Regions from separate parts of the Rhizobium skierniewicense Ch11 genome, predicted to be linked through region 2. Evidence: riboswitches for the same ligand, from Rfam matches in the RefSeq annotation. Region 2 holds a riboswitch; each other region holds the start of a gene.
What was found. Region 2 has a riboswitch for thiamine pyrophosphate ahead of EKM04_RS13620 (hydroxyethylthiazole kinase). Riboswitches for the same ligand answer to the same signal wherever they lie in the genome.
Positions count from the first base shown of each region.

Region 1: linked by a shared signal. The riboswitch ahead of thiB (thiamine ABC transporter substrate binding subunit) and the one ahead of EKM04_RS13620 (hydroxyethylthiazole kinase) in region 2 are both predicted to bind thiamine pyrophosphate.
Region 3: linked by a shared signal. The riboswitch ahead of thiC (phosphomethylpyrimidine synthase ThiC) and the one ahead of EKM04_RS13620 (hydroxyethylthiazole kinase) in region 2 are both predicted to bind thiamine pyrophosphate.

Region 1 covers NZ_RXPG01000003.1:202,587-205,863, forward strand. The annotation lists gene EKM04_RS02575 (ABC-F family ATP-binding cassette domain-containing protein) at 1-1,585, shown strand, start outside; TPP riboswitch at 1,642-1,751, shown strand; gene thiB (thiamine ABC transporter substrate binding subunit) at 1,794-2,807, shown strand; gene thiP (thiamine/thiamine pyrophosphate ABC transporter permease ThiP) at 2,826-3,277, shown strand, end outside.
Region 2 covers NZ_RXPG01000016.1:227,206-230,482, forward strand. The annotation lists gene thiE (thiamine phosphate synthase) at 1-466, opposite strand, end outside; gene EKM04_RS13620 (hydroxyethylthiazole kinase) at 456-1,193, opposite strand; TPP riboswitch at 1,259-1,362, opposite strand; gene EKM04_RS13625 (heavy metal translocating P-type ATPase) at 1,561-3,277, shown strand, end outside.
Region 3 covers NZ_RXPG01000003.1:324,525-327,801, reverse strand. The annotation lists gene thiC (phosphomethylpyrimidine synthase ThiC) at 1-1,358, opposite strand, end outside; TPP riboswitch at 1,458-1,569, opposite strand; gene EKM04_RS03095 (acyl carrier protein) at 1,734-1,985, shown strand; gene EKM04_RS03090 (acyl-CoA dehydrogenase family protein) at 1,985-3,166, shown strand; gene EKM04_RS03085 (amino acid--[acyl-carrier-protein] ligase) at 3,191-3,277, shown strand, end outside.

The DNA.
Region 1 (3,277 bases), on a different contig from region 2:
TGCCGGTTACGAGACGGTGCAGGCCTATGCCGAGGGGGGGCTGGGACCGGGTGATGATGCCTATCGCGTCACCTATCTGTTGGAACATCTGGGCCTGACGGGACAGGAACATCCGTCCAGCCTTTCCGGCGGGGAAGCGCGCCGCGCAGCACTCGTGCGCGTCATGGCGCCTGAGCCCGATATCCTGATGCTGGACGAGCCGACCAACCATCTCGACCTGCCGACCATCGAATGGCTGGAAAGCGAATTGCAGCAGACGCGCAGCGCGCTGGTGCTGATTTCGCATGACCGTCGTTTTCTCGAAAAAGTCTCCACCGCCACCGTCTGGCTGGACCGAGGACAGGCACGTCGTCTCAGCCGCGGTTTTGCGCATTTCGAGGAATGGCGCGACAAGGTGCTGGAAGAAGAAGAGCTGGAACAGCACAAGCTCGGCAAGGCCATCGAGCGCGAAGAACACTGGATGCGCTATGGCGTGACGGCGCGTCGCAAGCGCAACATGCGCCGCGTCGGCGAGCTTCAGGCCATGCGCGCCGACTACCGCGGCCATAAGGGGCCACAGGGTTCCGTGCAGGCAACGGCGGCAGAGGGGCGCGAGTCGGGCAAGCTGGTGATCGAGGCTCATGCCATCACCAAATCCTATGGCGAGCGGGACATCGTCACGCCGTTTTCGCTGCGCGTCCATCGCGGTGATTGCATCGGTTTTGTCGGACCCAACGGTGCTGGTAAGACCACGCTGTTGAAAATGCTGACGGGCCAGCTGAAGCCTGACACGGGTAAAGTCAAACTCGGCACCAACCTGGAAATCGCCACGCTGGACCAGAAGCGTGAGGATCTGGACCCGAACGACACGCTGGCGCAATATCTGACAGATGGCCGTGGTGAAAACCTTCTCGTCAATGGCGAGCTGAAGCATGTCACCGGCTATATGAAGGATTTTCTGTTTGCGCCTGAACAGGCCCGTACGCCGATCCGCAATCTCTCCGGTGGGGAGCGCGCCCGTCTCATGCTGGCGCGCATTCTGGCCAAGCCCACCAACCTTCTGATCCTTGACGAACCGACCAACGATCTGGATATCGAAACGCTCGATCTACTGCAGGAAATCGTTGCTGGGTTCTCTGGCACCGTTATCCTCGTCAGCCACGACCGCGACTTTCTCGACCGCACTGTCACTTCGACGATCGCGCCTGCCAACCCGGATGCGCCGGATGGCCGCTGGATCGAATATGCCGGTGGTTATTCGGATATGATGGCGCAGCGCAAGGGCGCGTCCGACGAGAAGAAGAAAGCCGAGAAACAGGATAAGGCAAAATCCTCATCCAACGCAGCGTCCGACCCGGCCAAGGCGAAGGGTAAGCTCTCCTTCAAGCAGAAATTCGCGCTCGAAAATCTGCCTAAGGAGATGGAGAAGACCCAGCTGGAAATCGCTGAGTGCGAGCAACGCATGGCCGACCCCAATCTGTTCGTCAAGGACCCGACTGTCTTCAACACACTTGCGACTGAAATGTCGAAACTTCGCGAAAAGCTCGAGGCCATGGAAGAAGAGTGGCTCGAGCTGGAAATGCTGCGTGAGGAGTTGGGAAACTAAGGCCGTTGGCGTTGACGCCATCTTGCTAATTCACCGATCTCCGACTACACATCTGCCTAGATCTAACGGGGTGCTTTGTTCTTTCAGGGACAAGGCTGAGAGGCGTTGCCAACCCGAAGAACCTGATCCGGTTAAGACCGGCGGAGGGATTAGACGGCTTCCATCCAGACGCCTGTTCCCCGTAGCCGATGTCGAGGAGGTGCTGTTGATGTATCGTCGTTTATTCCTTCATTCGCTCCTTGCCGCGTCTTTCGTGTTGCCAGCTATTGCTGTCGCACAGGATACGAAAACGCTGACGATTTACACCTATGAGAGTTTCGTTTCCGAATGGGGACCGGGTCCCAAGGTCAAGGCTGCCTTCGAGGAGACCTGCAATTGCACTGTCAACTTCGTCGGCGTTGCAGATGGTGTGGCGCTTCTCAACAGGCTGAAGCTTGAGGGTGCAAGCTCCAAGGCGGATGTGGTCGTCGGGCTTGATACGAACCTGATCGCCGAGGCCAAGCAGACGCGGCTTTTGGAGGTGTCGGGTATCGATACATCGGCTGCTAAGGTGCCTGGTGGTTTTACCGATGATATCTTCGTGCCCTATGATTACGGCCATTTCGCTGTCATCTACGATACGAAGACACTGAAAAATCCACCGAAAAGCATGAAGGATCTGGTCGAGGGCGACCCTTCGCAAAAGATCGTCATTCAGGATCCGCGCACGTCTACGCCGGGCCTCGGTCTGCTGCTCTGGGTGAAATCGGTCTATGGCGATAAAGCACCAGACGCGTGGGCCAAGCTCAAGAACCGGGTTTTGACCGTTACCCCTGGCTGGTCGGAATCCTACGGCCTATTCACCAAGGGCGAAGTGCCGATGGTGCTGTCCTACACGACGTCGCCTGCCTATCATATGGTCTCGGAAAAGACGGATCGTTATCAGGCAGCCAGTTTTGAAGAGGGGCATTATATCCAGATCGAAGTCGCGGGTATCTTGAAGAACGCGCCGGAACAGGCGCTGGCAAAGCAGTTTATGGCCTTCATGCTGACCACGGGATTTCAGGATGCCATTCCTGAAAATAACTGGATGATGCCGGTCGCTGCCACATCCGCGCCCTTGCCGGAGGCTTTCTCCAAGCTGGTTCAGCCGTCAAAGACGTTTGTGATGTCTTCCGAAGAGGTGGCGAAGAACCGCAAGGCCTGGATCGATGAATGGCTCACTGCCATGAGCGTGAAGTAAGGCGGATCGCCGAGCATCATGAGCGAGCACCGCGACAGTCTGAGATTTATCGTCAGTGGAATGGTGGCATTTGCCGCCATTCTGCTGTTCATCTTTCTTGCTGTTACGGCTTTATTGTCCTTCGACACGAGCGCCACGACCACTGACTTGTTCGATACCTATACGCTGCGCATTTTGCGCTTCACGCTCTGGCAGGCGACACTTTCGACGGCTCTATCCATTGCGCTTGGTTTGCCGGTTGCGCTTGCGCTTGCCCGGCAGAGGGCATTTCCCGGCCGGATCTGGATTATTCGCCTGATGGCGGTGCCGATGGGCCTTCCTGTGATCGTAGGTGCGTTGGGGCTTATCGCGATCTGGGGCAGGCAAGGCATTTTCAATACGGTTCTCCTGTCGGCGGGTACTGAGCAACCGTTCAGCATCTACGGCTTGTCGGGGATTCTCATTGCCCACGTGTTTTTCAATCTGCCGCT
Region 2 (3,277 bases):
GATAGGTGCGGAGGTCGCGCAACCCCTCCAAGCCAACCGGCGTATCTGGGTTGACCTTGGAGACCGTTTCGAAGACGCCGCCAATGCAAGCATAGTCCGCAGGCGCTCGGGCAACACGCTCTGCGTCGCTCATGTTCTTGACGGTCAGGCCGATAATCGCGTCCTGTCCCAGCAAGCGTCGGGCTGTCTGCGCATCCATATCGTCGGCGCCCAGATGCACGCCATCTGCGCCGGATGCCAATGCCACATCAACACGGTCGTTGATGACAAGAGGAACGCCTGTCCCTTTCAAGGCTTCGACCATGAGGCTGGCCTGTTCAATCATCTCGCGGGTCGATGCTTGCTTGTCACGATATTGGATAATCGTTGCGCCGTGCCGTGCCGCAACGGCTGCAAGTTCCGGCAAGGGTGCGATATCGGCAAGCGATGCGTCCACCAAAGCGTTCAGCCTGTAATCAATCCTCATTGTGCTCAATCCTTGCAAGGGACAGAATGTCGTTGGTGTTGACCGTATCCAGCGCGTCCAGAAAGGCCGCTTCGAAGGTACCGGGACCGCGTGCGTGTCTGGCGGCAAGCTGCGCCGATACGCCTGTTACCGTGAGCGCCGCTGCGGCCGCCAACATTGCGTCAGGCTCGACGGCCATAAAAGCGGCGATCACCCCGCCGGAGAGGCAACCGGTGCCGGTCACCTTCGCCATCCATGGATGGCCGTTGACGATATTGATCTTGCGGCCATCATCCTTCAGCTCATCTTCAGGGCCAGTCTGTATGCGCAGCGCTTTGCCGATGTCGCCGATAACAGCCATTTCGGCCGCGTTGCCGCGGACGATCGTCGGGTGAAGGGTGATCAGTTCCTGCGCAAACATCAACCGTGAGGGCGAGTAATCGCAGTGAACGGGGTCTACGATCCAAGGTTTACCCTCGGCATTTGCGACCTCCACGGCAATGCGAATGACCTTGCGTCTCGCGGCATCCAACGTGCCGAGATTGACGGTCAGCGCGTCGACCTTGGAAACGAAGCTTTCGATTTCCTCTTCCGAAGAGGTCATGGAGGGGATGCCGCCGACAGCGGTGATGCCGTCAGCGGTGAACTTCTGAACGACGGTGTTCATCAGGCAATGCACCCGTGGTCGTCGCTGCCGTACACGCGACAGAAGCTCTGCAGCGCTGTTTGCCGTCGGGAAGCTCGCCATGGGTCTCTCGCTCCAGATGTATCATCACGGAGATCACGCACGAAGGAAGAAGAGAAAAGCTTGACCATTGGCAGACTGTTCCGTTCCTACGCCGGCATGACCCGGATCAGGTAAATAAGAGTTTGACCAAGTCATCTCAGCGCTGAAAAGCGCACCCCTCGAACTGGTTGATTTTTTAAGAAAACTTAAGAGTGATGTCAATCATCGCTACGCTGAACCGGTGGTTCCCGCCAGATTTTTGGAAACAGGCTCCATGCACATACGCGGAGTCCTTTCCAATTTTATATCGTGAAATACTGTTTTTCCTCTTGTAGCTCTAGTGGCTATAGGTCGTAAGGCTTTGCTCACAGATGAGAAGGACCACCTGATGAGCACGGCTTTGCAGACCAGATTTCGTGTAGAGGGCATGGACTGCGCCTCTTGTGCCACCAAGATCGACACTGCGGTGCGTCGCATGGATGGCGTGGAGGATGTATCGGTGTCCGTTACAGCGGGAACGATGACCGTCAGCCATGACGACAGGAGCGATCTGGTTGCCATCGGCAAAAAGGTGAGCGGGCTTGGTTATGAGGTCAAGCAATTGCCTGCGGGTGGCTCCAGCGCACCGGTGGCCTCGCATGAGCACGGTCCTAGTTGCTCCCATGATCACGGTCACAATCACGACCATCATGGTCATAGTCACGCGCCCCTTGCTGCGACTTCGGTTGCCGTTGAGGGGCTGCATGGTCACGACCATGGCCCGGGCAATGGCCCTTGGTGGAAAAGCAAGAAGGGGCGGGCGACCATTCTTGCCGGTCTGGCGCTGGTCGTTGCCTATGGGATCGGCCATCTGGTCCCGGATATTCAGTTCTACGCTTTCACCGCCGCGATGCTTGTCGGTCTCGTTCCCATCGCCCGACGTGCTTTTATGGCCGCCCGCGCCGGAACGCCGTTTTCCATTGAAATGCTGATGACCATCGCCGCCGTGGGCGCGCTTGTGATCAATGCTACGGAAGAGGCTGCTGCGGTTGTCTTCCTGTTTCTTGTGGGGGAGCTTCTGGAAGGTGTGGCCGCCGGTAAAGCCCGGGACAGCATCAAGTCTCTTGCGGCGCTCGTTCCCAAGACGGCATTTGTCGAGGAGGCCGGAAAAACCCGGGAGGTGCCTGCCGAAAGCCTTACCCTTGGCGCGATTATACTCGTGCGTCCCGGTGACCGCATTTCGGCCGACGGAACGATCCTTTCTGGCCAAAGCGCCATTGATGAAGCACCCGTAACGGGGGAAAGCGTGCCGGTTCATAAAAAGCCCGGTGACACCGTTTTTGCCGGAACTGTGAATGGCGATGGTGCCATACGGGTGAAAGTGACCGCCACGGCGCAGGATAACACCATTGCTCGCGTGGTGAAGCTGGTGGAGGAAGCACAGGAGAAAAAAGCGCCGACCGAACGGTTCATCGATCGCTTTTCCAGATATTACACACCGGCCGTGGTTGTGGTTGCAGCCTTGGTGGCGACCATACCGCCACTCTTCATGGGGGGTGAATGGGACGAATGGGTCTACAAAGGCCTTGCCATTCTGCTGATCGGTTGCCCTTGCGCATTGGTCATTTCCACGCCAGCTGCCATTGCCGCGTCCCTTTCCGCCGGTGCGCGTCAGGGTCTGTTGATGAAAGGTGGCGCGGTTCTGGAAGGTCTTGGCAAGTTGACGGCCGTTGCGCTGGACAAGACCGGTACATTGACCGAAGGCAAGCCGAAGGTTACCGACATCGTTCCTTTCGAATTCACAGAAGCGGACGTCTTGCGTCTGTCAGCCGCCCTCGAAACAGGGTCCAGCCACCCGCTTGCCTTGTCCATTCTTGCCAAGGCTGCCGAACACGGCGTTGATATTCCAGCGGCCAGCGACGCCAAGGCGCTGGGCGGCAAGGGGGTAACGGCCGTCGTTGAGGGGCAGGAAACATTCCTTGGTTCTCCGCGGGCAGCAGGCGAGCGTGTTGCTCTCTCCGAGCACCATCAGCAGGTCATCACGGCGCTCAACGACGAGGGAAAGACCGTTTCCGTTCTCGTCGTCGGCAAGCGGTTGGCCGGTGCCATAGCCATGCGTGATGAAC
Region 3 (3,277 bases), on a different contig from region 2:
ATGTGGTCATAGCCGGGCGCGATGTCGGTTGTCAGCGGCCCAAGCGTATAGAAGGGCGCTTCGCCACAGACCTTCAGCTGCTTGTCCATATTTTCCTTGATCTTGTGCATCGGCACATGGCCGGGGCCTTCGATCATCACCTGGCAATCTTTCGCCCAAGCGATCTGCGTCAACTCGCCCAGCGTTTCCAGCTCGGCAAATTGTGCGGCATCGTTTGCGTCGGCAATAGAGCCGGGCCGCAGCCCATCCCCCAGCGAAAACGACACGTCGTAAGCGCGGCAGATGTCACAGATTTCGTCGAAATGCTCGTAGAGAAACGATTCCTTGTGGTGATGCAGACACCACTTGGCCATGATTGAGCCGCCACGCGAGACGATGCCGGTGACGCGGTTGACGGTCAGAGGGATGTAATGCAGCCGCACGCCTGCGTGGATGGTGAAATAGTCCACGCCCTGCTCGGCCTGCTCGATCAGCGTATCGCGGAACACGTCCCAGTTCAGGTCTTCCGCAATGCCGCCCACCTTTTCCAGCGCCTGATAGAGCGGCACAGTGCCGATCGGCACCGGTGAATTGCGGATGATCCATTCGCGGATATTGTGAATGTTGCGCCCGGTGGACAGGTCCATGACCGTATCGCCACCCCACCTGATGGCCCATACCATCTTGTCGACCTCGTCCGCCATGGAAGACGTAACCGCCGAATTGCCGATATTGGCATTGATCTTGACGAGGAAATTGCGCCCGATGATCATCGGCTCTGCCTCGGGGTGGTTGATGTTGGCGGGGATGATTGCCCTGCCCGCCGCCACTTCTTGGCGCACAAATTCTGCGGTGACGAAATCTGGAATATTTGCTCCAAAACTCTCGCCATCACGCACCAGCGTGTCCTTCGCCGCCTCCCGTCCGATGTTCTCGCGAATGGCGATGTATTCCATCTCAGCCGTGATGATTCCTGCCCTTGCATAGGCAAGCTGCGTCACCGCCTTGCCATCCCTGGCCTTCAATGGCTGATGACGATGAGAAAACTCCGGCGTCAAACGTTCGCCGGTGGCAAAGCCGTTATCCTCTGGTTTGACGTGACGACCCTCATAAGCCTCCACATCGCCCCGCGCGACGACCCAGTCGTGTCGCAGGCGGGGCAGACCGCTTTCGATGCTGATGGCGTGGGATGGATCGGTATAGGGACCGGAGGAATCGTAGACCGTAACAGGTGGCTCTCCCGCCGTGGGGTGTACGGCGATTTCGCGCATGGGAACGCGGATATGGGGGTGAATGATGCCCGGCTTGTAGACCTTGGTCGAAGCGGGCAAAGGACCTGTGGTGACGACAGGAGAGAGATTTTTAGCGGCAATGTTCATCGTGAGGCTCCAAAGCAAAAAAACAGTGGAGACCCAGTTCGAGCATGAAGACGAAAAACCACGGGACGGATATGACCAATTCGGCACGACCGAACTGCTGTTCCCGCGTTTGCACCGTCCCTACGCCAGTATGAACTGGATCAGGTTCATAGGGTCACTGCGCGCGATAGCAGTATCTCAGCCCCTTGACGGGACCCCCCTGGTGAATGACGCAATCAGAGACCCGACACACAATTTTGTCAAGCCATCTCTGGAGACTGTTGAAAAGCGGAAAATTACGCTAAGTTAACCTATCCATTTATTCGAATGTTATTTTTTCGAGCTTAACTCGAAGAATGCGCTATGATGACGCGGCGTAAAGGGAGACACCTGAGAATGAATTCAACTATTCGTGAAATACTGTCGAAATTTGGTCAACTCCCCGTGCCGGTCGATACAATCGAAGACGAGGCTGACCTTTACGCCGCCGGGCTTTCTTCTTTCGCGTCCGTTCAACTGATGCTCGGCATCGAAGATGCATTCGATATCGAGTTTCCAGACAGTATGCTCAACCGCAAGTCCTTCGCCAGTATCAAGTCCATAGAAGACACGGTCAAAACCATTCTCGATGGCAAAGAGGCAGCCTGATGAACATGTCGGTCGCCCCGCCTGATGCCACGTTGACGGCGCGCGCCTCGCGCGTTGCGACCATCGCGGCACGGCATGCCGACGACGTTGATACCGCCGGACGATTTCCGATAGAGGCCATCGACGCCCTGCGCGCCGAACGTCTTTTGGGGATACAGGTACCTCTTGACCTCGGCGGAGAGAGTGCCAGCATCGCGCAAATCGCCGATATTTGCTGCATCCTCGGCCAATCCTGTTCTGCAACCGCGATGATATTCGCCATGCATCACATCAAGGCATCGAGCCTGGTGGAACATGGCGAAGGCAGCAAATGGCACATGGCTTTCATGCGCCGTGTCGCCGCCGAGCAGTTGCTTTTGGCGTCCGCCACGACAGAAGGCGGCATTGGCGGCAACATGCGCAATTCCATCTGTGCCATCGAAGTCGACGGTCCCTGGTGTACGCTGGAAAAAGACGCGACCGTCATTTCTTATGGCACGCACGCCGATGCCATTCTCATCACCTCACGCGCCAATGCAGCGGCTGCACCCGCGGATCAGGTCATGACGGTTTTCCTGAAAGACCAGTACACGTTGGAGCGGACCCATATCTGGGACACGCTGGGCATGCGTGGCACCTGCTCCGATGGTTTCCTGTTCAAGGGCAAAGCACCCTCGGAGCAGATTTTCTCCAAGCCTTTTGCTGAAATCGCCGCGCAATCCATGCTGGCCACATCGCATCTTTTGTGGAGTGGCGTCTGGTACGGCATTGCCTCTGACGCGGTCTTGCGGGCACAGGCCTTCGTTCGTTCCGCCGCACGAAAATCACCGGGTGTCGCCCCACCGGGCGCTATCCGTCTGGCAGAGGTGTCGAGCAAACTGCAGACTGTCAAATCGAATGTTATCGCCGGCCTCAAGGCCTATGAAAGTACCAAGTCGGATCCCGACAAGCTGATGTCGATGGGGTTCGCCATCGCCATGAACAACGTCAAGATTTGCTCGTCGGAGACCATTCTCGAGATCGTCAATCACGCCATGCTGATCTGCGGCATCATGGGCTACAAAAACGGGACGCCCTACAGCCTCGGTCGCCACCTGCGCGACGTCCACTCGGCGCAACTGATGATCTCCAACGACAGAATCTTGAGCAATTCCGCCAATCTCCTGCTCGTGCAGAAGCAGGACACCAGTCTTTCAATATAAACTCTGGCCTTTCAGGATCACACCATGGACATGCAAAATACGTTTCTGGATCGCCTGTTTGACAAAGGCCTGCTGATCGATACCGGCGTTGATGGCCTTTATGGCCGCAGC